Regions from separate parts of the Lactobacillus sp. RTP31084st1_F9_RTP31084_210423 genome, predicted to be linked through region 2. Evidence: predicted binding sites of a transcription regulator. Region 2 holds the regulator's gene; each other region holds the start of a gene.
The links. Region 2 encodes NrdR, which represses ribonucleotide reductase genes. Its sites were predicted from a motif close to ACACNATATATNGTGT; they were not measured.

Region 1 (10,246 bases), on a different contig from region 2:
CTAATGTCCGCATCGGAGCTTGAGCTGCATAAGCTGATAAGAATATAACGACAAAGAATGTAATACATACTATAGCCATCATTAAAAAGTTTAAATTTCTATATTTTTTTAAATTTGTTTCAGCAGCAGCCTTATCTAACATAGGCATAAAAAATGAAAATGCGGAGTAATACATAAGTAAAATATATTGCATTAACATTGCGAAGGGCAATGATAACGACATAGCAGTTGTAGGTGCTACGTTTGTAGTGTGCGCAATTACAACCGTCATAATTCCACAAACGGCTGGGTTAGGTGGTTGAGTTCCTCCAGCTGGGGTTAATCCGGCAAACGCCAATTCTGTTAAACCGCCAGCAATAATGCCCATTCTTACATCGCCTAAAATTATCCCTGCAATGGTACAAGAAATTATAGGTCTAAATATATAAAATACTTCCAGCCACGAATCCAATCCAGCTATAATTGCAAAGATCCCTAAAAGAAGTCCTTGTGCTAAAGTTATAGGCATTTTATTTACCTCCTATAAACTCTTTAAAAATCTATAAAGTCTTTAAAAATTAATTTGAGTTTTATGATCACCGGGAACGTCTTGTATATAGACGTCAACGCCTTTATTTACCATACTCATTAACGCTTTTTTATCTTTTTCATCTACATATACTTTTTTTGTAACTTCTTCTTTACCAGGAGCAAAGTGCATATTTCCTACATTTACTTCTTTAATAGGAACACCACCTTCAACCAATTTCAAAGCATCTTCAGGTGTCTTTACTACAATAAATATTTTTTGACGATCTGCGGCTTTATGTATAATGTCAATAGTCTTTTGAAGAGTAAAGAAGCGAATCTGCACACCAGATGAATCAGCAGTACTCTTCATTAGTTTTTGTTGCAAAGGATCATTTACAGTATTGTCGTTAGCAACTAAAATCAAATTTGCTCCTAAGGTTTTTGTCCATGTTACTCCAACTTGACCGTGAACTAATCTGTTATCAATTCTTGTTAATAAAATATGGGGATTACTCATTTTATTTTCTTCCTTATCTTTTACAAAAAACACTTTTGAATTAGCAGGCGTTACAGCAGTACTCATATAAGTAACTACATTATTTTGATTAATATATGTTGTAGTTGCCTTAATAATCGAGCTTTTAGGTACAGCAGGAATAAAAGCTTTTAATCTCGTTGGTATAACATCGACTTGATTTTTCAACGAATGCCGTAATAGTGCCGGTGATAATCCATATCTTCTAAACAAAAACGGGATTAATTCTTTTCCTTCTATATCTTTCGCTTTTATTAGAGGGAATTCTTCAAATGATATAAATGTTGTGCGCTCTATAACTGGTTTACGATCACATATATATATCTGAACTATTTTATAGAGATAATCACTTACATCTAAATTCATCATTTCTCTTACAGCTGGTTCTTCACCATCTGCTAAGATTGAAAATTCATGAAGTTCTATGTAAACGTAATGGCCTTGTTGTTGTAAATGCAATCCTGGTGTATCAATAATAGCTATATCTTGTCTTGGATCAAATCTATCCTTAACAAAACTTCCCTGCCCTTGATGTTTTTCAATATAATTTCTTTCTTCTAGATCTGCGAGAGCTTTTCGAACTGTAATTCGACTTACATCAAATAAATCACAAAGTTCTTTTTCCGAAGGAAGTTTTTGACCAATCTTCAGTTTACCGGTATTTATCTCTCGCATCATTTCTGCAGAAATTTGTTCGTATTGCCATAATGGTTGTCTATTCATTTTTTCCACCTGTTTCCTTTGTCATATGACAACCACAGCCTGAATATAACAAGTTGCAGTTGTCATGTCAACGCTTACAAAAGCTGGTATTCTTTACTAAAAAAATCGTTCTATTCCTTATTGCTCTAAGGCTTTAGTCAATTTTGTAACGCATAATACAAGTTCCTCCAACTTCATTATAAACTTATGAACTGTAGTATATTTTCCTTATTATTAGTGAAGTTGTTATCTGTTTTCGATATAACAAGTACTAAATAAATATTTTTTTCAAAAAATTCAAAAAAAGATAGCACTCTTAACTTAAATAAGAATGCTATCCCAAACTAATTTAAATATTCATTTATATCATCGCACTTGTTGCTTTGATCGACAGTTACTTTGGACCACGTATCATGCGCCATATTCCAGTTAAGATCATTCGTTTGGGCATTGCTGTTTTAGCCCTCATTCAAGCTGCTTACTTCGCTTATACTGCGTATAAATAAAAACAAATTTTATCTAGGAAAAATAAATTTAGTTTGCGTAATAAACATATGGGATAACCCCTCGAATATCTTTTAGAGAGGATTTACTCATATGATAAAAAAGATTGAGCCCTGGTTTGGGTTCACGGAAGATAAAGTGTTTGGGATGGTGATGGAAAATAAGGAATTCTGCAAGTATTTGCTTGAAATTATTATTCCAGATCTAAAGATCAAGAAGATTGATTGGTTAGATAAGCAAGTTGAGATTAATAATTCTGAGCGCAAGAATAAGGCTAAAGAAGTTCGACTTGATGTATTAGTCACTGATCATGAGGGACGCGTGTTTAACATCGAAATGCAAACAACGGATCAAGATGATATCGGTAGACGAATGCGTTACTATCTTTCAAGACTTGATTTACGCTATACTTTAAATAAGGGCAAGACTTATCGAAATTTGAAAGACGCCTTTATTATTTTTCTCTGTAATTTTAAACCAAAGAAAGATGATAAATTTTATGAGTCGTACCATACTTACTCTGATCAAGATAGGTCAAAACAATTGCAGGATGGCGTGACAAAGATTATCATTAATTCACAAGTTTCAGCTGAGGGACAAAGTGAAGACTTAAAGGCTCTAGCTAAACTGATGAATAATGAGCCAGTTAAATTAAATAAACATTTCGATTACGCGCAAAGAAGAATTAAAGAAATTAACGAAGATCCGGAAACGAGGGAGAAGATTATGCTTTACGAGACAAGAATGTTAGAACGTGAACAGGCTGCTGCTAAAATAGCAGGGAAAGTAGCATATGCAGAAGGGAAAAAAGATGGCGTTAAACAAGGTGTAGAACAAGGAAAAGTAGATTCTGCTAAAGCTATTCTCGAAAATCAACTGAATAATGGTAAAACTTTGGAGCAAGCCACAGAATTTGTTAGAAATTTGAAATTGATTTCTGATAAAAAGTTAGAAAAAATAATCGATCTTTATAAATAATAAAAAATGCTTAGGAAATTTATATCCTGAGCATTTTTTACAATTATTTTGATTACGCGCAAAGAAGAATCAAAGAAATTAACGAAGATCCGGAAACGAGGGAGAAGATTATGCTATACGAAACAAGGATGTTAGAACGTGAACAAGCTGCTGGAAAAGCAGGATATGAGCAAGGAATGCAACGCGGTATAAAACAAGGTAGAGCAGAAGGTAAAATTGACGTTGCTAAAGTCATTCTTGAAAACCAAATAGACAATGGCAGTACGCTAGAACAAGCCACAAAATTTGTCAAAGATTTAAAGATAATCTCTGATAAAGATCTCGAAAAATTAGTCAAGATATATAAATAAAATTGTCAAAAAATAATTCTTAAAACAACAAAAGATTGATTAATCTGCGTTACTAGAACGTTAATTAATCAATCTTTTTTAGTAAATTAATTTTTCAAATAACTATTATCTATATCATCGCAAGCGGCGTCTTTTCAGTCGGCTGCGGGAAGTCATTATCTATTAATTTTATTTCGTCTGATGTTAATTTGATATCTTGAGCAGCAATATTCGCCTTCATATGCTTAACCGTTCCCGCTTTAGGAATCGATAAAACATTACCATGTCTTAAAGTCCAAGCTAACATAATTTGGTGCGGAGTTACATTGTGCGCACGAGCTACTATTTTAAGATTATTAGTAATCCTAATCGAATCGCCCTTACCTGAGTTAAATGGAGAATACCCAATAAAACCAACGCCATGCTTTTTTTGCCAAGGTAAAACATCATATTCTACCCCGCGTTCAGAAAGGTTATACAAATCTTCATTGGCAAAACAATCCTTGCCGCCTGGGACACTAAACAATTCTTCTAGGTCAGCAACATCAAAGTTAGATACACCCCAGTGGCGAATTAAGCCTTCATTTTGTAATTCTTTTAGTCCGCGTACTGTTTCAGATAAACGCTTATCGCCACGCCAATGAAGCAAATACAAGTCTAAATAATCAGTTTTTAGTCGTTTTAAGCTATTTTCTAAGCTCTGACGTTCTAATTCTGGAGAAGCATGATACGGATAAAATTTTGAGATCAAAAAGATTTGACTGCGATCATAACCTTGAATTGCTTCGCCAATTAATTTTTCACTTTTTCCTTCACCATACATTTCTGCAGTATCAATTACTTTAATTCCATTATCTAAACCATAGCGAAGTGCAGCTATTTCGTCTTTTTTCTTAGAAGCGTCTTCGCCAATTCCCCAAGTTCCCATGCCTAAGCCTGACAAGTTATTTTCTTGAAAACTCTTCTCCATCTCTTCTCACCTCACCTAAATTTTACCGCAGAAAAAAACAAATTTAAAAATGTTAGCGGTTTAAGTTGACTAGACCAATTTTATATTTTATAATGGACTAGACCAATGAATGAGGAGGTACACATAATTATGAAAATCATCGTAACTAAAGATAATATTGAAGGCGGCACTAAGGCATTTGAAATTATTAAAAAGGGAATGGAAAACGGCGACAAAGTTTTAGGCCTTGCAACTGGCTCTTCCCCAATTCCAATGTATGACGATATGTGCGACAGCGACTTAGACTTCTCTGACATGACAAGTATTAACTTAGATGAATACTACGGCTTAAAACCAGATAATGATCAAAGCTACCACTACTTCATGCAAAAACACTTATTCGATAAGAAGCCTTTCAAGCATTCATATATTCCAAATGGAATGGCAAAAGATATTGACGAAGAGGTTGACCGTTATAACGACATTATTGCTGCTAACCCAATTGACATCCAAATTTTAGGTATTGGTAGAAACGGACACATTGCCTTTAACGAACCAGGTACTCCATTTGGCAGCTTAACTCACAAGGTTCAATTAACTGAAAGTACTATTAAGGCAAATTCACGCTTCTTTGACAATGAAGACGAAGTTCCTCGCCAAGCTATTTGTATGGGAATTAAGTCAATTATGCAAAGTAAGAAGATTGTTTTACTAGCCTTTGGCGAATCAAAGCAAGATGCAGTTAAAGCATTAGTTGAAGGTCCAGTTACTGAAGAAGTTCCTGCATCCATTTTGCAAGATCACCCAGATGTAACAGTTATTTGTGATGAAGTAGCTGCAGCAAAGCTTGATCCAAAATACAGAAAATAATCCTCATTTAAGACTGTTTACTTTGGCGAATTAATCTTTTTAGATTAGTTCGTCTTTTCTTTTTGTATTTTTTTGATGTGTTCTCTTGACTTTTTTCTTTTATAGCAAATTAAAAAACCACTTGTTTTCATACCAGATATTGAATTACACTATTAAAGCAAACTATATCTTGTAGAAAGAACGTGATGACAGTTATTGTATTGAGCGGGCCTATTGGAGCCGGAAAATCCAGTTTAACCAGTCTTCTTGCAGAGCATTTAGGCACCCAAGCATTTTATGAAGGTGTAGATAATAATCCAATTTTGCCACTTTATTATAAAGACATGGCACATTACACCTTTCTCTTAAATACCTATCTTCTAAACCATCGTTTGGCTCAAATTAACCAAGCTATTCGCGATCATAACAGTGTGTCTGATCGTTCAATTTATGAAGATGCCTTATTTTTCAAAATGAATGTCGATAGTGGAATCGCAGACCCTACTGAATTCAAGATCTACGATAGTTTACTTGAGAATATGATGGAACAAGCCCCAGGCAACCCAAGTAAGAAACCTGATTTGTTAATTTATATTCATGTATCTCTTGATACCATGCTTCACCGCATTCAAAAGCGCGGTCGTACATTTGAACAATTATCAACTGATCCAGGCTTAAAAGACTACTATGCTCGACTTTTGTCTTATTACGAGCCTTGGTATGAAAAATATAATGCATCCCCTAAGATGATGATTGATGGCGATAAATATGACTTTGTTGCAGACGAAGATGCACGAAAAGAAGTTATCAACACAATTGATCAAAAGCTTACTGATCTAGGTAATCTAAACTAGCTAACGAATAGAAGGAACGTGATGACAGTTATTGTATTAAGTGGGCCCATTGGAGCCGGAAAATCCAGTCTAACAGGTATTCTATCTAAGTATTTGGGCACTAATCCCTTTTATGAAAGCGTAGATGACAATCCTGTTTTGCCATTATTCTATGAAAACCCTAAGAAGTACGCATTTTTGTTGCAAGTTTATTTCTTGAATACTCGCTTCCAAAGTATCAAGTCAGCATTAACTGACGATAATAACGTACTCGACCGTTCTATCTACGAAGATGCACTTTTCTTTCAAATGAATGCCGATATTGGCCGTGCTACTAAAGAAGAAGTAGATACTTATTATGAACTCTTACACAATATGATGAGCGAATTAGATCGGATGCCTAAAAAAAATCCTGATCTCCTTGTTCATATCGATGTTTCATACGACACAATGCTTAAACGTATTCAAAAACGTGGTCGTAACTACGAACAATTAAGTTATGATCCTACCTTAGAAGATTACTATAAACGCCTGCTTCGCTACTACAAGCCTTGGTATGAGAAGTATGATTACTCACCAAAGATGACTATTGATGGTGATAAATTAGACTTCATGGCTAGTGAAGAAGATCGTCAAGAAGTCTTAGATCAAATTGTTGCTAAGCTCAAAGAAATGGGCAAACTTGACGAAGATTGGAAACCAAATTTAGTTAAATAAAGCAAAAACTGCGATCCGTATTGGATCGCAGTTTTTTTGAATTCTATTTTCTTCTAAATCTTAATTGGTAGCGGGAACTTCTATTTTAAACCCCCAGAATTTTAGCAGCTTATAGCTTCTTACCTTTTCTAAAATTTTTTCTTTATCGTTATCAATATATGTTGTTCTTGTCTGTTTAATAAGTGGTAGAGATTTTTTAGTATTAAATATATTAAGAATTTCAGGATCTGAACTAATTATAGCAGTTGCTTTTTGATCATATGCCAATTTAAATGGGTCAATTCCCGAATCACTTTCTATTTTATGATACAAATCAGCAAATATTTGAATATCCTTATTTTTTCCATTTTTTATATAAGCTGAATCAACAATTGCAATTGTTAATTCGCTTAACTGTGAACCAATATATCTTAATCTTACTATTTCAATATATTTTCTATTAGTTAGTAGACCTAATTTTTCCAACGATTTAGTATCTGTAATTTCTTTAACAGATAAGACTTTGGTAGCCTCTAATCTACCTTTAGACATATTTAAATCAGTAAATTTAATATCTGCATTATGCTTCTCAGCGGCAATAAATGTACCTTTACCTTGAATTCTAGTAATTAAATTTTCATCCGCTAAACTATTTAGTACTTTTACTGCCGTAGTAGAGCTAACCTGAAACATAGAACGTATATCAGATTCACTATAAAATCTTTCACCTACTGTATATTTCTTATTCTTAATCTCTTTCTTTAATTCGGAGATGATTTGCTTATATTTAGGTGTCATCACTAATCCCTTTCGCCACTCTTACAACATAATCACTTCCATAGCGGTATCCTGTTGCATCAAAAGTAAGAATACCACTCTTGTTATCCTGAATATATTTTAATGCTTCATCGTTATCCATCCAAACAAGTTTATTTATTTGATGGTTGATAGAAGTAAAAGTTTTTGGATTTATACCTTCTCCACCAAGAACCACATTACTATTACCCTTTATTTTTAAATCATGAACAAAGAAATAATAGTATTTACCCACTCTAATTGCAAAATCTTTTGAATTAGAAGCTGAAGGTAAAGCATTATGTACTCCATTATAAAAAGCTTTATGATACAGACTAGTCCATTTACCAATTAAACTCATATAATCTTTATCAATTGGCTTAATAGATCCATCAGCTTTAAGTCCTATATTTACAACCGTATTAGCGCCAATCTTTTTGCCATGGACGATCGTTTCTATAATCTCTTTAGGTGATTTATAGTCTAAATCCATTCCTGCATTTCCCCAATGTTGATTTAGGGTTACAGATATTTCTCCAGCTACATATTTTTCATTATGATTTCCATGATTTACTGTATTTGGAAGTCCTCTCTCATAAGTAACAGCATCTATTTCGGCATTAGAAACTTTTCCCCTATTTTTTAGCCCAGTATTATTGATAATCATAGCATTAGGTTGATACTTGCGAATTGTGCCATAAAGCTCATCCAGCTTCCAATTTGCATCTTTTTTATTCCAATTTCCATCAAACCAGAATCCACCAAACTCACCATAATTTTTACTTAAGATTTCTACTGACTTTCTTAAATATTCAAGATATTTATCAAAATCTTGTACATAATCAGGATTATGCCAATCATACGTTGCCATGTAAAAGAACGGTTTAATATCTTCATCGTGACAAGCATCAACAAATTCCTTGATTAGATCTCTTTTCGCCGCACTATGAGGAGCATCAAAATTTGATAATCCCCTTGTATCATATAAAAAGAAACCTTCATGATGCTTAGTAGTAAGAATAATGTAATTACAGCCCATTTGTTTTGCAGCTTTAACAATTTTCTTAGGGTTAAACTTATCTGCAACGAATTTTTTAGTTAATAATTCATACTTATCTTTGGGAATATTGTGAATAAACTCAGTCCATTCACCTTGACTTAAGAGAGAATATAATCCCCAGTGAATAAATAATCCCAAACCCATATTTTCATAGTTTTCAATTCTCTTGGCCTTATACATATCATAGACCTCCTACACTTAACCTTACTTTTTCAAAATTCATTTTAAATACAAAAAACTTTATTTTCAAGTATTGTAAACGCTTTATTTTGGATATATAATCATCCATGAAAAAGGTTAATACATTAAGTTTAAGAGGAGGAAATTATGAATTATTTACTAATCAGTCATGGTTCATATGCAAAAGCCACTTTGACAAGTTGTGAAATGATCACTGGAACTTTAAGAAATGTCAAAGCAGTTGAATTCAAACAAACTATGAACCAGCAAGATTTACTTCATAGCATAGAAAATACAGTAAGCAAATTCAACAATCTAGATAAACTTGTATTAATTTGCGACATCAAAGGTGGTACTCCTTTTAATACCGCTCTTCTTTTTAAGAAACAACATCCCGACATTAAAATTATTAGTGGTCTCTCTTTAGGCTTACTCTTGCCAATTGCTACTGGCACTTCACTAGACGACTCAATAAAGCAAGTAGCTCAAAACATATCTTTTTTTACCGAAGCAAAGTCTATTAAGAAAAAAGTAAACGATGACCCTGATTGGGATATACACCAAAAATTAACACCGCACACTATTAAAAATGTACGTATTGATGAGCGCTTAATTCATGGTCAAGTTGCAACAATGTGGACCAACAAAATTGGTGCGGATCGAATCATGGTTGTAGGAGATGATATTGTCAAAAGTTCCATTCAAAAAACCGCCTTAAAAACCGCCGTGCCAGGTGGAGTACATTTGAGTATTTTGACCATAGATGGCGCAGCAAAAAGAATTAATTCCGGTAAATATAATGGTCAAAATGTATTTCTGATTGTACGTAATCCACATATACTTGTAGAACTTTCAAAATTAAATGTTAAACTACCGGAAATCAATGTAGGTAATATGTCCAGTAAAAGTAATTCAAAGCAAATTGCTAAAAGTGTAGCTGTTACTAATGACGACATAAAAGAATTTAATTATTTAGATCAGCACGGTTCTCATTTATATCATCAAATGGTACCAGCTGACGATCCGGAAGATTTTATGAAATTAATTTCAAATGTAAGTAGAGGAGAATAATTATGGCTTGGTGGCAAATACTTTTATTAACATGTTTAGCTTTCTGGATGATTATTGATCAAATCACAGTCGGAATCTTATGTAATTATCCGTTGCTAATTGGATTCGTAGCAGGAATCATTATGAATGATGTTAAAACCGGTTTAGTTGTTGGTGCTACATTACAATTAATGGTTTTAGGTGTTGGTACTTATGGCGGAGCTAGTATGCCAGACTTTATGACTGGAGCTATTGTTGGTACTGCTTATGCTGTAA
Region 2 (10,246 bases):
AAAATCCCAATAAATGTGATAAGTCTTTTCGATTAGATAAAATCAACTGATAAGTAGTATTATTAATCGAAATAATCTTAGCAATACTTTCTAAAAGTGCTTGTTGCTCATTAGACAAAACTCGCGAGAATTGAACCGTGATAAATTTTTCTTGATTGAATCTATCTAAACAATCTGCTTTACTGCCACTATAAATTAACTGTCCTTTTTTTATTAATAGGATCTGATCTGCAATTCTTTGTGCAAATGCCAATTCATGCGTAGTTAATAAAATTGCAACTCCTTCAGAAGCTAATGTCTTTAATATTCGTTCCACAGTTTCTACTGCCTCAATATCTAAACCAAGAGTCGGTTCATCTAAAATTAAAAATTTAGGTCTAGAAATCAACGCACAGCAAATAGCAATAATTTGCTGCATCCCTCGACTTAATTCAAAAATAACCGTATCCTTTTTAGACAACAGACCAAATTTCTCTAATAGTTCTAAACCATTTTTTCGTGCCACTTTTTTATTCAACCCACGTTGAGCTCCCCAATATATAAAATTTTCCATTGGCGTCAAGGCATAAAACATATTGCGCGTACTCTCTAAAACTACTCCGGTTTGTTTTAATAAAGGCGTAAAATCATTTTTTAGCAATTTATTTTCAAAATATATTTTCCCTTCATCAGGAAGCAATAAGTTCAAAATTATTTTTAAACTTGTCGTTTTTCCCGCTCCATTAAATCCTAAAAAAGTAGTTATTTTTCCAGCAGGAATATCAAATGATAAATCTTCAATTGCCCTTGTTCCATTTTGAAAACTTTTGCTTAAGTTTCTTACTTTAAGTAACATTTTAAGTCCTCTCAAATTTCTTTCAGTTTCTTATTAATTCGCTTAACCTCATGCCATAAATGATAAAAATAAATTCCGTATGCTAAAGCATACATAATAATAAAATCAACAATCGCTTTTAGTAATGCTGATCCAGAATAGTTAAACTTATTTAAAAAGAGATAAAAGCTTAACCATGCACTAAGACAAATGAAAAAGTTAATAAAGATTTGTTTTTTTAAAGACCAATTATCATGCTCAAAAACCAAACTGGCAAAATAAAAGAAAATTCCAATCAAAAACGAAGATCCTAGCCAGAAAAGAAAATATTTTACCGAAATAGTTGTCTCTAATCCATTCTTGAAAAAATGATTTTGTAAAATATCAATTCCCAGCCAAGTCATCCCAATTCCTATTCCTACTAATCCACTATTAATTAAACGTACAATATGTTTCATAATCCCAGTCTCTCCTTTAATTTTTTTATTTTTCGACGGGCAATTTGCACACGTAATCCGTTTTTCATCAAGGCATCGATATTACCATTACTGATAATTTCTAAATGATCGATAAAACGATAATTTAGAATTGCACTTCGGGATGCTTCAATAAAATCAGTTGGTAAGTTAATGCTGGCCTGATAAAGTCTACCTTTAAAAAGATATGTTTTATCCTGCGTATAAATTATTGTCTTTTCATTTTCTACTTGAATTAAATATATTTTTGAAACTTCAATCGCATATGCTGTTTCTTTTCGATATCCCCATAAAATTTGAGGATCAGACTGCAATTCTTGAGTGATTTTTCTTATCTTGTCTGTCATCTTCTTTAGCCAAAATTCAGCTTTTTCTTTTTGTAAATCTTTATCGATATTAAACTTTATTTCCATATGCTCACTCCTTATATTGCCTATAAGTATACTCATTGCATTTTCTAAAACCAGTAATTTTCGGTAAATGGTTAAAAACTTGTGGTGAATGGTCATATCTCAAATAAATTTGAAGTTTTTGATAATATAATGATTACTAATTGGACTAACTGGGAATATTTAGTACCTACTATTCTTAAAGAATATACTGACAACGAATCAGCAAACTCTATCTATCAACGCAGTCATTCATTACCCAAACAAATTCTTAATAACATTATTAAAATCATCAAGTAAACAAAAAAACGAGAAGACCTTATTATCAGTCTTCTCGCTTTTATATTAAAAACTATTATTTTAATTATTTTTCTCTTGAGTATGACTTAACATCTGCGTCAATTTCAGCAATAAAGTCATCTAAACTCTTAGAAATTTGTTCTTCAGTACCATAACGACGAACATTAACACCATTGGCATTCATTTCATCGTCACCCAAAACTAAAGTATAAGGAACTTTTTGAGTTTGTGATTCACGAATCTTGTAACCAAGTTTTTCGTTTCTGTGGTCTACTTCTGCTCTAAATCCGCGCTTAGCTAATTCTTCACGAACCTTATCAGCATATGCGCCGTGAGCTTCCTCGTTAACTGGGATAATTTCAGCTTGAACTGGAGCAAGCCAAGTTGGGAAGGCACCCTTGTAAATTTCAGTTAAGTAAGCAATGAATCTTTCCATAGTACCAACAATACCACGGTGGATCATAACTGGACGGTGTTCTTCACCATCTTGACCTACATAAGTTAAGCCAAATCTTTCTGGAAGCATAAAGTCAAGTTGGATAGTTGACATAGTTTCATCGTTACCTAAAGCAGTCTTAGTTTGAATATCAAGCTTAGGACCATAGAATGCTGCTTCACCTTCTGCTTCAACATAATCAAGGCCAAGATCATCCATAGCTGCCTTAAGCATTGATTGAGATTTCTCCCACATTTCATCATTTGCGTAGTACTTATCAGTGTTCTTTGGATCACGGTATGAAAGTCTGAAGTAGTAATCAGTAATATCGAAGTCTTTGTAAACATCCATGATCAACTTCAAAACTTTAGCAAATTCTTCTCTGATTTGGTCAAGTGCAACAAAAGTGTGACCATCATTCAAAGTCATTTCACGTACACGTTGTAAACCTGATAGAGCACCTGACTTTTCGTATCTGTGCATCATACCTAATTCAGCGATACGGATTGGCAATTCACGGTATGAACGAATGTGGTGCTTATAGATTTGAATATGTGAAGGACAGTTCATTGGGCGAAGTTCAAGCATTTCACCATCACCCATGTCCATTGGTGGAAACATGTCATCACGATAGTGTGCCCAGTGACCAGAAGTCTTGTATGCATCTACGTTCATTAAAACTGGAGTATAAACATGTTCATAGCCATCAGCAACTTCTTTATCAACAATGTATCTCTCGACAACGCGACGAATAGTAGCACCCTTTGGCATCCAGTAAGGAAGACCTGCACCAACTTTAGGATCAACAAAGAATAAGTCTAAGTCTCTACCAATAGTTCTGTGATCTCTTTCCTTAATTTCAGCGCGACGCTTTAAATCTTCATCTAAAGCTGCCTTCTTAAAGAATGCAGTACCAAAAATTCTTTGAAGCATTGGGTTAGAAGATTTACCTAACCAGTATGCACCAGCAACTGATAAAAGCTTAAAGTTCTTAATCTTACCAGTATTTGGTAATAAAGCTTCAAAACCAAAGTCAACAAAGTCACCTAATTTGTAAACTGCAACTTCGTCTTTTTCGTCCTTTAAAAGATCTAATTTGAATTGGTCATCTTTAAAGATATCTTCCAATTCACTCTTTTTCATTGAAGTATATTCGATCTTTTCGCCATTCTTGATTGCCTTTTGCATTTCTTTTTCAAGTTCTGGCAATTCAGTAATCTTAATTTGATCTTCTTTATCAGTATCTACAAAGAAGCCACCCTCATCTGCTTCATGCATACCCAAGCGTAATTCTGGATACTTACGCTTAGCGATAGCTTCAAGCAAGAATGCAGCAGTAGCACGTAAAATATCTAAACCTTCTTCATCCTTATCAGTGATGATAGCTGCTTCTACATCTTCATCAACAACGTAATCTAAAGGCTTCATTTCGCCGTTAATTTTTGCACCAACAGCAGCTTTTCCTAGAGAAGTAGCAATTGAAGATGCTAGTTCTTTAACAGAAACTGCCTTGTCAAAATCTTTCTTTGAGCCGTCTGGCAAAGTTACAGAAAAACTCATAAAATTTTACCTCCAAATAAAAAATCCCAGCACTAAAAATAGCGCTGGGACGTTAAAATACGTGGTTCCACCCGAAATTCGAATTAATTACCAAGAATTAATTCCTCTAAAGGTCGTTAATGGTACCTAACCAAATTATAAAAATTTCAGGAATGAAATTGGGGTTTTCTTCTAATCAGGAGCTTCCAGAACTAGGCTCCTGTCTCTGAGTTGAAGAAAATCATGTCTTTCATTGACTTTCATTATACTAGCTCATCAAATAGATGCAAGCAAAATTTGAAATTAATTTCTACGATTTTTACCGCCAACAAAAACCTCTTTACTCAAGAAACGAACCCGCTCCATTAAGCGTCTTGCCTTAACCTCATCAACATTATTTCTTGTTTCAGCAAAATGTTCAGCCAAATCATCCATTGTCATATTTGAACTAAAAAATGTTGGTAAAACATTATCCATGCGTTTTTGCAAAATAACGCCTAACACGTCATCACGTGACCATTCACTTAGAGTCTCTGCTCCAATATCATCAAAAACTAAAACAGGAGCTGACGCAATACGATCAATCTCGTCACTTAAGCTATTATCTTGAAAATGGCTCCCCAAACTGGCAATAAAAGAAGGTACATGTAAAAAGACTACTCGACTTCCTTGACGCGCAATAGCGTTAGCTAACCCAGCTAAGATATACGTTTTTCCTACACCAAAATCACCAGTTAGATACAAACCTTTGATGTGTTTGTTCTTCTTAAAACTGGCTAAAAACATAGCTACTTCATTTAATGCAGCATCCCGTTCAGGAGTTGAATCAACATTTTCTAGTTCAACATGACGTAGTTTTCCTGGTAGATCAATCAATTCAATCCTGCGTTCTGCCCGCATTTTAGCTTCTGAGTTTAACTTTGCCTCAGTTGGAACATAGGTAATATCAATTACCTTTCCATTAAGAAAAAGCTTTGGCGTATATCCTTCCATCACAGGGTTTGGCGCCTCAATTTGCTCAACATAGTTAAAAATCGTAGGAAGAGAAGCCTGGACAATTTCTTTATTTAATTTGTCTTTATTTTGTGCGAGAAAGGCTTGAACACTGGGATGCTTTATTGCTGTTTTAGCAATCTTTTTCCCATCTTCGCTCAATTTTCTTTTCTTGATAATACGTGTGATTACTTCAGAAATATCTTCCACCAGTACAACACTTCCTATTCATTTTTACCGAATTCACGAAAGATTCGATTTCTTTCCTCAGCTGACATGGTTGTTTTCTTATTTTGATGCTGTTTTTCATACTTCGACCAATCAGTTGTCTTACGAATATTCTTTTTGGGAGCACGATAATATTGATGACTACGTTTATTCTTTCGTTCCTTAAGATATGCGATAGCTTCAGTTGGCGTGGTTATTCCTTGCTGAAGCCAATCATTAGCAATTCGATCAGCTAAATTATTAGTCAACACAGCATCATATTCAAAACAAGTATGAACAATCAAATTAATTAAAGGTGGTGTTAACCCCATTTGATCTTGCAAACGAAAGATAACTTTCTTTTCATTTGCAGTTACATAGCCACCTTTTTTCTCTTTTAATTCGTATAAATAATCAGTTGGCACCTTACTATCTACTGCACGAATTAGATCTGCATCTGCTTTTGATAATTTTTTAATTGCATGATCAGCATCTTTAGGAGTTTGACGTAACTGCTTTTTAACCATTTTTTTATTGCGATTAAGTCCAAAGTTTTCATTAACTGCATTTTGAATTGCATACATATTGAGTTTATCTGCCCCAGCTGACATCGTAATCAGCGCAGTTTCGACAAATTCTTGCTCAGTTAAATGGTAAAAATCAATAATCTGTTTAATTTCTACCTGGTGCTTTAAAACTTCTTCTTTCTTAATATGATAGCTCTCAAACAAATCAACCAAAAAGCTCCAGTCAACTTTTACTGGCTCATTACCTAACTTAATTTCACCTTTGGTATCTTTAGGAACTTCACCAGCCGCTTCTTTAACTTCAACTGGTGCATCAATCGCATTTTCAGCACTCAAGTGAAAAACATCAAAAAAGCCACTAGTAACTTCCTTAGCATCTTTTAAACCGACAAAAGTTCGCGGAGTAAATTTTTTTACCAAACGATCAAAAGCTACATTTCCTACTCGTTCAAGCAACAAACTTGAAAGTAAAAAGGTGTGAAAGAACTCGTCTGCTGAAGGAACTTTTTCTACTTCAAAAATCAAAACCTCGCCTAAAACAGGATTTGAACCTAAAAATGTCTTAATTAAGCCTGTTGCCTCTAAATGATGCAAAGTTTTAAATAAGTCCTCTAATTTTAAGTTTGTTTGATCTTGAAGTTGATATAAAGTTTTATAATCTTTGGCAAAAGGTACTTCATCAAATTCTTTTGTCAATGTTATATATAATCCTACTCCACGAATACCCACAAGAGGCTCAAAAAGAGTAGTTAAAACTTTTATATTTTCTTCACTAACAGCTACTTGATTAGCCACATAAAAAGGCTGCTTAGGGTCAGCACTTTCAAACACAGGCTACCTACTCCTTATCATGTTTAGCCATCATATCTTCCATGGCTTCCATAAATCCTGAAACATCTTTAAATTGGCGATAAATACTTGCAAATCGAATGTAAGCTACATCATCTAAATTAGCCAATTCCTTCATCACCAAATTACCAATGTCTTTAGATGAAATTTCATTAAGACCTTGCTTTCTAATTTCATTTTCTACATGATCTACTAAAGTATCTAGTTGTTCGCTTGAAATTGGTCTCTTTTGCGCAGCCATCATTACGCCATGCAAAATTTTATCGCGGTTAAAGGCCTCACGAGTCCCATCATTTTTGATTACCAATAGAGGCGAGCGCTCTACTCTTTCAAAAGTAGTAAAGCGAAAACCACAATTTTCGCATTCTCTGCGTCGTCTAATTGCTCTATTTTCATCGCTTGGACGAGAATCAATTACTCTTGAAGCATTCTTGTGGCAATTTGGACATTCCATCTTCTCTACCTGCCTATCTTTTGTAATAAATCAGATAATCTTTTCTCTAAGTCATCTATTGTACCAGTATTAGCTACCACATAGGTAGCTCTTTTTTCTTTTTCACTTAGTGGCATTTGATTATTTATTCTAACCAAAGCTTCTTCTCTAGTGAAATTATTTCGTTTCATCAGACGTTTAACCTGCAGTTTTGGTGAAATAGAAATAACCAAAACGCCATCGCATAAGCTTTCAAAACCAGATTCAAATAGTAAAGGCACATCAACTACAACTTTTTTTTCTTGATTTAAACGGTATCGCTCCATTTGTTGTTTAATTTTCTGATGAACAAGTGGATGAGTTATCTCATTTAATTTTTTCAGCTTAGTTTTATCATTAAAAACTATTCCACCTAATTTATGACGATTAATTGTTTGATCATCATTAAGAATATTGCTGCCAAAATAATTAACTATTGCCTGATAACCCTTTTGGCCTACTTCCATTATCTGATGAGCAATTAAATCGGAGTCGATAATCGGAATATTTTGCTTTTCAAAAAATTCATCAGCTGTACTTTTACCACTGGCTATTCCGCCAGTTAATCCTAAAAAATATGTCATTTATATAGTACCTGACAATGCGGACAGAAAGTAGTTCCGCGTCCATTTACCTTAATCTTCTCTAAAATAGTGCCGCACTTACTACACTCTTCACCAGCATGTCCATAAACCTGCAGCATCTTTTGATAACCACCAATTTTACCATTAGCATCTAAATAAGTATGAACAGTAGTTCCGCGTTCCTTAGTTGCTATAGCGATAGTACGGTTGATATTTTGATATAAATTCTTCACCTTATCAGCAGGAATAGCTTGAGCGCTACTTAGGGGATGAATTTTACTCTTCCAGAGTACTTCATCTACATAAATATTTCCTAAACCACACACAATTGTCTGATCCAATAAAGTGTTCTTTATATTCTTTTTCTTCCGGCTCAAAGCATTAATGAAATAGGTTAAGTTAAATTCAGCAGTATTAGGTTCAGGTCCAAGATGACGAATTCCAGTCGTCTTTCTTTCAGTTCCTGTTTCAACTAAATGCATCCTACCGAATTTGCGCACATCATCATAACGTAAGGCAGTCCCATCAGTAAAAATAAATTCTACATGTTCATGCTTTCCCTTAGGTGTATCAGGACTAACTAAATGATATTTTCCTTCCATGCGCAAATGCGAAACCATTGTTAAGTCGCCATTGAACCTAAAGAGTAAATACTTGCCATAACGATCAATTTTCAAAATCGTTTTATTTGTCAATTTTTTAATAAATTCAGCTGGATCGTTAACTATAATTTTAGGATACCAAATATTTATTTTAGCAATTGTTTTTCCCTTTACTAAGGGAGTTAAAGTCCGTCTAACTGTCTCAACTTCTGGCATCTCTGGCATTAAATCACCTACTTTTTACTTAGCGTCATACCAATTATGACCCCAGTTAGAGTCAGCTATCAGTGGAACATCTAGTGTTACAGCTGACTGCATAACTTCTGGCACAATTTTCTTAATTGTATCTAATTCAGCCTTCGGTACATCAAAAATAAGCTCATCGTGTACTTGTAGAACCATTTTAGTCTTTAAATGCAATTCATCAAGTTTCTTTTGCATATTAATCATGGCAATTTTAATAATATCAGCAGCTGAACCTTGAATAGGAGAATTAATTGCAGTTCTTTCAGCAAAGCTTCTAACGTTGAAATTTTTTGAATGAATATCTGGTAAATAGCGTCTTCTATGCATAATAGTTTCTGCATAGCCTTTTTCGCGAGCTTCCTTAATTGCCTTATCCATATAATTCTTAATTTGCGGATATTGTTCAAAATAATTATCAATAAATGTCTTTGCTTGTTTACGACTGATGCCTAAGTTCTTAGACAAGCCATAATCAGAAATACCATAAACTATTCCAAAGTTGACCGCCTTAGCATGCCGACGCATTAACGGAGTTACTTCATCAGGTGAATCCAAATGGAAAATCTTCATTGCAGTGTGGGCATGAATATCGTAACCAGATTTAAATGCCTCCTGCATATGTTCATCCCCGGAAACATATGCCAAAACTCTTAATTCAACCTGTGAGTAGTCGCAAGAAAAGATATAGCCGTCTTTAGTTGAAGGTACAAAAGCCTTCCTAATCTGTTTTCCTTCATCAGTTCTAGTTGGAATATTTTGTAAATTAGGATCAACCGATGAAAGACGACCTGTTGCAGTTAAAGTCTGTAAATAACGGGTATGAATTCTTCCATCTGGTTGAATACACTCGAGCAGTCCCTTAACGTAAGTATTTTGAATTTTAGCAATTTGACGATAATCTAAAATTTCCGAAACAATTGGACTCTTCATTTTCAATTGCTCTAATACTTCAACAGAAGTTGAATAGCCAGTTTTGGTCTTTTTAATTGGTGGTAAGTTTAATTTTTCGAAAAGAATATGACCTAGCTGTTTTGGTGAATTTAAATTAAATTCTTCACCAGCTTGTTGATAAATCTTATGTTCTAGTTCTTGTAATTTAAGTGCAAAGTCATTGCCTAATTGATTTAAAACTGATGCTTCAACCTTAATTCCAGTAATTTCCATTTTAGCTAAGACAAAAGCAACTGGAATTTCAATTGTTTCATATAAATCATCTTGCTCATGATCTTTTAATTTCTCTAGAAGTGGCTGCTTTAACTTCTCAATTACAACGACTTTAGCTGCTAAATGTTCAAAGAACTCATCATCCTCAGGTACAGCTTTCTTTTTACCTTTACCATAAACTTCCAAGTCAGTTTTTACTGAATAATCGCCATATAAATGCGCTACTTCACCAAGATCGTTAGAATTATTCTCATTATTAACTAAATAAGAAGCTAGAAGCATATCATAGTCTAATCCTTCTGCATCAATATCTAGCCGATGTAAACCTACATAGGTTCTTTTAATATCGAAAACATTTTTCTTAATCTTCTTATCTTCTAGCATTTGACAAAGTGGAGTTTCTTGCAGTAAAACCACATCTTTAGAAACATAGATTTTATCGCCAACTTTTAATGAAAATCCTTCAAGTGGAGCTAAATGGTAGTTATCACCCAACATTGCTAGATAAAATGTTACTTCCTTTTCATTAGTTTTACCAAGTTCAGCGATATTTTCTTTTGTCAGCTCTTGATACTCGTACTTCTCGCTTTCTTGCTTACCAGCACTCACTCCACTTACGCCTAACTCAGCTAAAAACTTCTTAAATCC
Region 3 (10,246 bases), on a different contig from region 2:
ACATCATCAATACTATTATAACCAGCTTTAGTTACTTCTTGTTCAAGCCAAGCACTAGATTTATGAATTAAATCTAAAACGTCATCATTAATTTGACCATCACTAATAATTGGAAAGCGAATATTATCTTCATCGTTTTCAATTACCGTTAACTGCCCATTTTGTTCAAAAATGCAATTTTTAACTTTTTCAACTGAATAAATTCCTCGACTCCTCAATCTAAACATTAATTCATTAGCTGAAATACCCGCCTTCATGCAATTTCCAACTAAGACCTGACCATTCTTTATCACTTGAACCGGTTTTCCATCAATTAAATTACGAACCCAATTACTACGTTCACGTCCAAACTTCAAAATAAAAACTACCAAAGTCCAAATCACTAACACGAGTAAAAACTGAATAATTGTAATGCTGGAATTATAAATTAAACCACCAATAATTCCACCAAGGACATAATTTTGTAACTGATCTAATGCTGTAGTTGGTGCTAAATTGCTCTTACCAAAAACGTTAATCTGAATAATGAGAGTTAAGATCCCTAAAGCAAACTTAATAAATAATTGTGTATAATCCATCTTTTACCTACTTTTGTACATATACATGATGATCAATTACATGAGCACGAGTCAAAGTGTAACTATTATTATCTTCATTTAAATTCAATTGATAATCTTCATTTTTGGAATCGATTCGGATAATCATTCCATCTTGCAAGGTCGTCGAACTTACCATTACATCGCTTTTCTTAACATTTGCATCGTCTGCAATTGACTTAATAAAAGGAACAATTTGAGCAGCCTTTGATTTTTGCTCATTATTTTGAATATATTTTTCATACTGAGTACCAGCAAATAATACCAAAAATAAAAGTGCGATGATTCCTAAATCACGATACCTGGTATTAAAACGATCTCGCAAATAAAGAATAGTAAAAATAATCATCGCACTAGCTGCTACAATCATTAAGATATATAAGGCCGTCCGATCAGTGTTTTGGTGACTTTGAATATAATTTATTGTATAAAAATTCATTTAACTTAATACTTTCTCTTTAATGGACGTTCATCACGATTACTATTTAATAAAACATGTTGCCGAACAATTTCAATCAAAGTTCTAGAAAGCAATGCCATACTCTCAGTTGTTACATATTCATATGGCCCGTGGAAGTTCGCACCACCATTAAATAAGTTAGGTGTAGGAATGCCCTTTTCTGAAATAAAATCTCCATCTGTTCCACCGCGAAATGGAATAATTTTAGGCTTTAATCCTAGAACTTCATAGGCATGTAAAACTAAATTTACAACATAAGGATGTTTCTTAATTAAATCACCAGGACTACGGTATTGATCATGTAACTCTAAGGTTACGCGATCTTTTCCATATTTTTCATTTAACTTATCCACTAGGTCTGTGACTAACTTTTTCTTTTTCTCAAAGCCATCAGTATCAAAGTCTCGGATAATCAATTGAATTTGGGCATGATCAACATTACCGTTATTGGATAAAACCATAAAATAGCCATCAAAGCCCTTACTATTTTCTGGGACCTCATCAGCCGGCAAGCCTTGGATAAATTCACTAGACATCAAAGCAGCATTAACCATTAAGCCATATGCTTCTCCGGGATGGACAACTGTACCATGAAAATGAATTGTAGCAGCTGCTGCATTAAAAGTTTCAAAAGCAATGTCACCTGGATCTCCATTATCTAGAGTATAGGCGAACTCAACTGGAAAACGTTGAACATCAAAACGAGCTGCTCCTTTACCAATTTCCTCATCAGGACCAAAAGCAACCCAAATATCGCCATGCTTTACGCTAGAATTTTCTTTTAAATATTTGAGCATTCCTAATAAACCCGCAATTCCGGCCTTATCATCCGCTCCAAGCAAGGTTGTTCCATCAGCAGTAATTAAAGTTTCACCTAAGTGCTTTTTCAAACTAGAAAATCCACTTGTGGACAAAACTCGCCCCTCTTTTAATACAATATCCTTTCCATCATAGTCTTGATGTACTTGCGGCTGAACATTTTCTGCATTGAAGTCAGCTGTATCCACATGGGCCACAAAACCGATCGGAGTAACTTGTTCATCTCTCACTGTGCCAGGTAGTTTTCCAACAAGATATGAATCTTTTTTAGAAAAAGAGATATTTTCTAAGCCCAAATTTTCTAATTCTTGTTCGATTATTTTTAGCAATTCAATTTGTCCAGGTGTTGTTGGTACTTCTTTACTTTGGTCATCTGAGCGCGTGTTTACCTTACAATATTCAATAAATTTATCTTGAATATACGCTTGATCAATTACAGCCATTTTAACTACATTCCCTTCTCCTAGATATTTTAATTATATTTTAAGGAAAAATATGCTTATGTCAATTTTCTATAATTCAGACGCTCCACTTTCGGCATCAATTTCTTGATTTTTACGATAAACTTCACCATTCGGATTATTTGGATCATCAACTAATTTTTGCCCAGTTTCCTTTAAATAATATTCCACAAGTGGATAAATATCTTGAATACTCTCATTAATTCCTGAAAATTGATGATTTTTATCAAAAACAGCACGATAACTATCCACCATAAACCTCTTTTGAGTATTAGTCTGGTCCGCAAAGCGGAATTCTTTTTCCCGACCTGTGCTTAATTTGTGGAAGACTTCCGCTAACTGTTTCTTTTCTTGCTCTGTTTTACCCAACGAACTAATATTTTCTCCAAGCTCTGGTGGATTATAGTTCATTCCCGGCAATTGTTTATAATATGTAAATTTTCCCAATTTATTAAAAGCAAGCAAGTTACTAGGAAAAGATGATAAATAATTATTTAAATCTGATACTCTCATTAAGCCCGTATTTAGCTTTACATAGTCATCATTATTTGCTGCATTTGACAATTTCTTTTTCCACTTTTCATTCATCTATTTATACCTCACAAACAAAAAAGCATGCCGAAACTCGACATGCTCATTTTAACTTATTTCGATTTTTATTAGTCTTTAATAGCTTTTAATCCTTCACGCTTTCTTCCCATATTAAACCAAGGGGAAACAGTAAAGGCCAAAACGTCATTAACAACATAAATTAAGGAGTTAACTGCCATTGCTAAAGTTGCATCTCCTTGTGCGTAAGTTACACCCCAAAGAATTAATTGAAAAATTCCACTAGCAGTCCACCAGAAGTATTGGTTGTTGTAGCGTAAGAAACACATAATTCCAGCAGTTAATGAAATAGCGAAACTAATTGCATCAATCCAAGGACGTGGGTCGTTAGTAAATTTACCAATTAAGTAACCTGATACTGCATACACAATTAAGGTACCAACAATTGCAATAATCCATTCTTTAGCACCAAATTTACGTAAATGGTTCTTAGTATCATCATTCCAAGATCTAACTGAAATAATAACTGGCAAGTCTAAAGTTAAAATATAAGCAATTTGCTCAAAAATCGATAAGTAATTTTTAGCAGCTAAACCTGCATAAATAAAACAAGCTGCCGAAATTAAACCAAGCCAACCATTAATTGCCTTAGTAGCGTTGATTGCTAACACACATAATGTTCCAAGTAGAGTACCAATAAATGTAATTACTGTTAAAGTAGTAATTTTGTTTTGAATCAAAATAGCCAATTGAAACCCAAAGGAAAAGAACCAAAGCATATAGTTTTGTACTGGCCAGCCATGTAATTGCTTAAATAGCCAAACAAAGTAATTATCCTTTCTTTCCTTATGATTTTCTTGTAATGATGTTGAATTATCCATCCATTAACTCCTCTTTCTCTATATTAGGTCACACCATATATTGTGCCTTATCCGCCTTTTACTCAAAAAAGCATCTGTATCTATTATAGTAGTCAAAAAATTCAAAACAAGAGTTTACATCTTTAGGTAAATATGCGGTAGGCGTTCCTTCCAGTTAAATAAAGCGCTTTCTTTTCTTAGTCATTAGGATTTTCGAATAATTTAATATTTTTTTGACCTTTCAGCTTGCATCATCAGCATAATTTTACGTTCCAATTTATTTTTTTGATACCTCTTTTAATAACGTTTTTTAATTAGGTGCTTATTTTATTATGGTATAAAATTTATAGTCTTTGCCTTTTAAAGCTATTAATAGCAACTTTTTATCAAAAATAATATGAATATTCAGATTAATCAATCTTTTTTGATTTCATTATTTAAAGTTGAGTTATAATAACTTGTTGGAAAACAAAATTGTTATTTTATATATAAAATGATTGTAATCGAGGAAAAAGAAATGTCACATAAGAATGATTTATCTTTTATTGCTAAGCTTAATGGGAAAGAAAAGTTTAGCCTTAGAAAACTTTCAGTTGGATTAGTTACTGTTGCATTAGGTACAACATTCTTTTTAGAAAGTTCTAATACCGCGCATGCTGCTGAAGTAGACACTACAAATCAAAATGTTACTAGCCAAGAAAGTACTTCCGATTCTCTCAAATCGCGCACTTTAAATATTCAAAAGACTAAAGCTACAGAAGATTCCACAACTAGCACTAAACCTGTTCAAAATAATGAACAAACTTCTGTAAATCAAACTAGTAAAAATAGTGGAACTACTGTTAGGCAAGAAACTAACTTATTAGCTACTAAGTCAGAAAAAGCAAACACTACACAAGCATCAGCTCAAGCAATTAATTTTGAAGAAAAAATTCAAACTACCACTGATCAGAATCAATCTACAGCTGTAAGTATTACAGGTGATGACGCTAATAAGTCAATGATGGCTAATGTTACTCAAGGAACAATTAGAGTTCATATTAATCAAAATAAAGAGAACCCCATTACTATTAATAATGGACAAAAAATCACAGTTTCAATCGCTGCCACTAATAACTTGTTACGCTTTAGTACTCCTCCTTCTAAGATTAACGACTTTGAGATAAGCACATCACAAACAAATACCAATAAAATCTTTACTTTTACTTATACTGGTAGTGATGATGGGATTCTATCAAATTTTAATCCAACCTTTTATTTTACAGCTGATAATGACGTAACTAAGCAATATAAGGACATTCACGGTACTTACCCAGACTTCAATTTACCTGTTACCGTAACTTTATTTAATAACCAAAAATTTACTCAAAACTTACCAATCAAGATTACTCCATATAAAGATCTAGTTGTAACCAAAGAAATTCTTCACGGTTTTGTTATGGGACCAAAATTAATTGGAACCCCTGGGCAAGACGGTTATCCTGGTAATAATGGTTCTTATACCGAAAATGGTGCAACTTATTATGGACCAGAACCAAGTGCTGCGGCAGATGTTCCTGCTGATAAACAGAAATCTGCTCGACTAATGCAATACGCACTTGAATGGAATTATGGTTCCGCTAAAGAGCCAAGTTTAAATCCATTGATGGATGTTTTAGTTAACATCAAATTTAATAAGGGACAAGAAATTCTTCCATCTACTATTAAGGCTTTCAAGATTCCAGCAGATATGGAAGTCGTTGATTCTGATGGTCAAAGAGTACCAATTAATAAGTACTATGGTAACCTTGCAACTCTTCCTGAAGACACCAACTTTGAAAAATTTTTAAGAGACTCAATTTCTAGCGACAAAAAACAAATTACTATTGATCAAAAAGGCAATTTTACAGTTAACGGCGTAGATTATTCTACAATGGGGCCTTACTTTATTCAGTTAGATACCCTATTAAACCCTAACGCTATTGACAATTGGGCAAGTAACCCAGATTCCGGTGTGGGGCCTTCAATTACTACTCCAATTGTTAATGAAAATGATTGGAAACACTCCGGTTCAGGAAGTACAACTAATACCTCTACTCAAACTTATACCGACTTCAAATTTGATCCTGCAGTTGATCGTGTTGTTAGAATCTACTTCATTGACGAAAATACCGATAAAGAAATTCCAGATACTGTAAGATCAATTATTGCTAAAACTAATTCTACTGTTGATAACCCAACTATCAATATTATCAATGATCTTAAGAAACAAGGCTACGTGTTAGATAAACAAGCAACTAACGGTGAAACAAGTGATTTCAGCAAGAATCTGAAAAATTACAATATAAGTAATCAAAACTTTAAGACAGATTCTTTAGAAAATAACTACAACAGTCAAAAGATTAATATCAAAGATAAATCACTTAAGTATTACGTTTACCTTTACCATGGTACTACACCAGTTAGCGACAAAAAGACAATAAAAGAAACAATTAATTACGTTTATGCTAACGGTACTCAAGAAGGAAAAACGGCCGCAAATCCTTATGATAAGACTGTAAGTTATACTCGCACTGGAACTAACGATTTAGTTACCGACCACATTACGTGGGAAAAATGGCAACCTGATTCCAGTTTCAATGCTGTAGAATCACCTAATGCAAATGATAAGAATTATACCTTAGTTGATAAAACTGAAATCCCAGCCATTAAGTTAAACATAGATAATGATGGAAAGATTACTACTGAAGATAACGATCCTTTAACTTACACAGTTCATTACTATGCACCAGAACATGCACAACTTACCTTCTACGATGATACTAATGGCCAAAGCTTAACTGATTATTTAATTCAAAATAAACAGAAAGCTTTGTTAACTGATACTTATTCTGAATTAAATAATAATTCAAGTAAGCAGCCTATCTCGTTTACTGACGCAGATAGGATCGTTAACTTTTTAAAGAACAATCACTACATCTTTACTGGTGTTTCTGGTAATGGTTCTATCACAAATTCTGATTATTCAAAGATCGCTTATGGAAACTTCGATAATGATGAAACTAAGGATCAAGAGTTTATTCTTCATTTTAAGCATGCATTAGATAATCAGAATGAAACTGCTGTAGTTGCAGAAAAAGTTAACTATGTCTATGAAAATGGTCCCCACGCAGGTAAGACAGTGGTTGATGCTGCAACTTCTCCAATTGACCAAAAAATTACTTACACAAGAACTAGAACTGTAGACCTTGTCAATGATCCTAAAGGTGAAAATACTAAATGGTCTAACTGGACACCTGATAAAGCATTCATTGAAAACTTTAATTTACCAGAAAAAGTTAGTGGTCTTGATAACCAAGAAAAAATTTATTTATTAGATTTAGCTCAAGTTAAAGCTACAAAAGATGGTAAAGTGTTCGACTACTCTTCACTTAAACTGCCATTTGAAACATCAGAATTGAGTAATGATAAGACTATTAATCTAAACGTCACTATTCCATATACTTTAGCTGAAAATATTACAGTTAACTATATTGATGACACGACTGGAAAAACTTTAGAGAGTAAGTCATTATCAGGTAAGCCTAATACAGAAGCCAATTATTCAACTAAGGATACTATTGATAAATATGTCGCTCAAAACTACGTTCTAGTTAGCGACCCAACCAATCAAGCCCCTCTTTCATTTGACAACGACGAACTTCCTAATAATCAAAATTATGAAGTTCATTTCAAACATGGAATCGGTCCTGTTTCTAATAAGAAGACAGTTACCGAAACTATTCACTATATTTATAAAGATGGTTCCCCAGCTGCTAAAGATGCTACTAACCAGCTCACTTTCACTGAAACTGGTACAAAAGATTTAGTTACTGGCACAACTGATACAAAATGGTCTGCTCCACAAACTTTCGCTTCAGTCACTTCTCCAACAATTTCTGGCTATACTCCAGATCAACTTAAAATTGATACTATTAAAGTTGACCATAACTCTCAAAATATTGAGAAGACAGTCATCTACAATGCTGATAAGCAAGGTGCTGTTCTTCGCTTCTATGATGATACTGAAGGAAAATTCATTGACTTTGTTAAAGACCTTAAGACAGATGGAACAAGCAAATCTACTATTTCATTTACTATTCCATCCAATTACGATTTTTCAAACTATAACTTTGTTGCAGTAAACGTAGGTAATGATCCTAAAGGTATAACTACTAAGTTGTCAGGCGATACGTTGTCTGATGTAGCTTACGGCAAGTTTGATACTAATGATCAAGTCGACCAGTACTTCATCGCTCACTTTACTCATAAGACAAATGACGTTAAAGAAAATAAGTCTATTTCTGAAAAAGTTGTCCTTTATGCCGAAAATGGTCCTAAGAAAGGTCAAGCTCTCCAAACTATTGAATTAGGTAATACCGGTTTCACTAGAAATGGACAAAAAGACTTGGTTACAAATCAAGTTTCTTGGGAAACATGGACAATAGAAAATAATAGTCACGCTGTTTCTCTACCAGTGACATTTTCAACTGTTTATAAGATTGATCCTACTAATATTACTCAAACTACACCTGTTTCCAAGAAGTTTGAAATTAATAATCAAATAGTATCTCCACTAACCTTCAATGCTACGACGGATCAAGATTTGATTAAATCTTTAGCAAACAGTACAGAATTTATGGTTAAAGTTCCGTATGAATTAACTGAAAATGTTAATATAACTTATATTGATGATACTACTGGTAAAACATTAGAAACTAAGAGCTTATCTGGTGAGCCTAATACAAATTCACAATATTCTACTAAAGATACAATTGATAAATACGTAGCTAATAATTACGTTTTAATCAGTGATCCAACTGATCAAAAGAACATTTTCTTTGATAATGATGAAAAGCCTAACAATCAAAATTATGATGTTCACTTTAAACACGCCTTTAAAGAGATCGATAATTCTAAGACTGTTAACGAAACTATCACCTATATTTATGATAACGGCAAAGAAGCTGCACCAACTTATAATACTTCTGTAGAATTTACCCAAACTGGAAAGCTTGATTTGGTAACCGACAAGGAAGAATTGAATGATTGGTCTCCAGTTTCTAATACCTTTATCGCAGTTACTTCACCAGTCATTAAGAACTATACTGCCGATCAAAAACAAATTGCTGCACAAGCAGTTCAACCAAATAGTAGTGACCTTTCGTTCCAAGTTGTTTACACTGCTGTTCCAGTTCAACCTACCAAACCAACCGAGCCTACTAAGCCGGTTCAACCTACTAAACCAACTATACCTACTAAAACGGTTCAACCTGCTAAACCAACTATACCTACTAAACCGGTTCAACTTGCTAAACCAGCTAAGTCAACACAAACCCAATTAGTAAGAAAGAACAACGAAACAAAATCACCTATTTCTTCTCATTTAGCTTTACCAACAAACGCTGCTAGTCACGAAACTAAGAAGACTGAAGAAAACAACTTACCTCAAACTGGCGCTAAGCCAAATGATGCTAGCCTAATCGGTTTAGCCTTTGGCGCTACTTCATTCTTACTTGGTCTAGTTGGCAGTGAACTTAAACGAAAGAGAAAGAATTAATTTCTTTTCAACAAAAACGTTAGATTAAAACTCTAACGTTTTTTTGTGTTCTAAAAGCATTTTTCTAGTGAGAAGTTAATTACTTTCGGTATAATTTTTAATTAATAGCTACTTTTTTAGAAAGGAAAAGCAAATGATTAAAGAATTCAAAGAATTTATTTCTCGTGGTAACATGATGGACTTAGCTGTCGGAGTTATTATCGGTGCAGCATTTACCGCAATTGTAAATTCATTAGTTAAAGACTTAATTAATCCCCTCATCGGATTATTTATTGGTAAGATTGACTTATCAAATCTGAAATTTACTGTCGGTGAAGCCACATTCAAATATGGTAGCTTCTTAAATGCAATTATTAACTTTTTAATCATCGCATTGGTTGTCTTCTTCTTAATTAAATTAGTCAATAAAATGATGCCTAAAAAAGAAACTGAAGAAGACGATCCAACACCAACTAATGAAGAAATATATCTTCGTCAAATTCGTGATTTATTACAAGAAAAAACTAAATAGATTACTGCATCCCTTAAATATTTGAGGGATGCATCTTTTTCAAAAAATAAAACTCCTTTTTGCGTAATTTAAATTAGAGATCTTTCTCTAATACACTTAAAGGAGCGTTCTATGAACAAAAAGGAGCTTGAAAGCGCGTTGATGAAGCAGATATCACTGCTGATCCGATCTTTAGCTGGGTTATGGAACAAGGAACTAATTGCCGCGATCTTTTGCAGGCAATTGCACCTGAATTGCATATTCAAACTGCTAGTTTTGAAACGCAGAAAAGATTAAAGTTTCATCCTGCTATGCATGGCATTATTCCAGATATCTACGCTACAGACGACAAGGGCCGAGTCTTTGATATTGAATTACAAATGACTCTGCCAGACTTTTTAGGAAAGCGAATGCGGTATTATTTTTCAATGAT

Region 1: the regulator NrdR is predicted to act here: its motif matches at 5,537-5,552, upstream of AB5359_RS08685 (deoxynucleoside kinase).
Region 3: the regulator NrdR is predicted to act here: its motif matches at 3,797-3,812, upstream of pnuC (nicotinamide riboside transporter PnuC).

Annotation. Positions count from the first base shown of each region.
Region 1 covers NZ_JBCOVH010000004.1:60,612-70,857, forward strand. Annotated here, with positions in the region: gene agaC (PTS galactosamine transporter subunit IIC) at 1-508, opposite strand, end outside; gene agaB (PTS galactosamine transporter subunit IIB) at 551-1,768, opposite strand; partial or broken gene AB5359_RS08660 (sulfite exporter TauE/SafE family protein) at 2,116-2,253, shown strand; gene AB5359_RS08665 (Rpn family recombination-promoting nuclease/putative transposase) at 2,345-3,229, shown strand; gene AB5359_RS08670 (hypothetical protein) at 3,358-3,579, shown strand; gene AB5359_RS08675 (aldo/keto reductase) at 3,689-4,528, opposite strand; gene nagB (glucosamine-6-phosphate deaminase) at 4,658-5,377, shown strand; gene AB5359_RS08685 (deoxynucleoside kinase) at 5,560-6,210, shown strand; gene AB5359_RS08690 (deoxynucleoside kinase) at 6,232-6,906, shown strand; gene AB5359_RS08695 (GntR family transcriptional regulator) at 6,967-7,683, opposite strand; gene AB5359_RS08700 (alpha-L-fucosidase) at 7,673-8,920, opposite strand; gene AB5359_RS08705 (PTS mannose/fructose/sorbose transporter subunit IIAB) at 9,068-9,991, shown strand; gene AB5359_RS08710 (PTS sugar transporter subunit IIC) at 9,988-10,246, shown strand, end outside.
Region 2 covers NZ_JBCOVH010000001.1:84,929-95,174, reverse strand. Annotated here, with positions in the region: gene AB5359_RS00495 (ABC transporter ATP-binding protein) at 1-835, opposite strand, end outside; gene AB5359_RS00490 (DUF3021 domain-containing protein) at 847-1,272, opposite strand; gene AB5359_RS00485 (LytTR family DNA-binding domain-containing protein) at 1,269-1,703, opposite strand; gene thrS (threonine--tRNA ligase) at 2,044-3,975, opposite strand; gene dnaI (primosomal protein DnaI) at 4,258-5,157, opposite strand; gene AB5359_RS00470 (DnaD domain protein) at 5,172-6,512, opposite strand; gene nrdR (transcriptional regulator NrdR) at 6,520-6,984, opposite strand; gene coaE (dephospho-CoA kinase) at 6,990-7,586, opposite strand; gene mutM (bifunctional DNA-formamidopyrimidine glycosylase/DNA-(apurinic or apyrimidinic site) lyase) at 7,583-8,413, opposite strand; gene polA (DNA polymerase I) at 8,429-10,246, opposite strand, start outside.
Region 3 covers NZ_JBCOVH010000003.1:29,451-39,696, forward strand. Annotated here, with positions in the region: gene AB5359_RS07580 (DUF421 domain-containing protein) at 1-578, opposite strand, end outside; gene AB5359_RS07585 (DUF3290 domain-containing protein) at 586-1,035, opposite strand; gene pepT (peptidase T) at 1,041-2,318, opposite strand; gene AB5359_RS07595 (PAS domain-containing protein) at 2,388-2,924, opposite strand; gene pnuC (nicotinamide riboside transporter PnuC) at 2,996-3,766, opposite strand; gene AB5359_RS07605 (YSIRK-type signal peptide-containing protein) at 4,263-9,323, shown strand; gene mscL (large-conductance mechanosensitive channel protein MscL) at 9,457-9,834, shown strand; gene AB5359_RS07615 (Rpn family recombination-promoting nuclease/putative transposase) at 10,017-10,246, shown strand, end outside.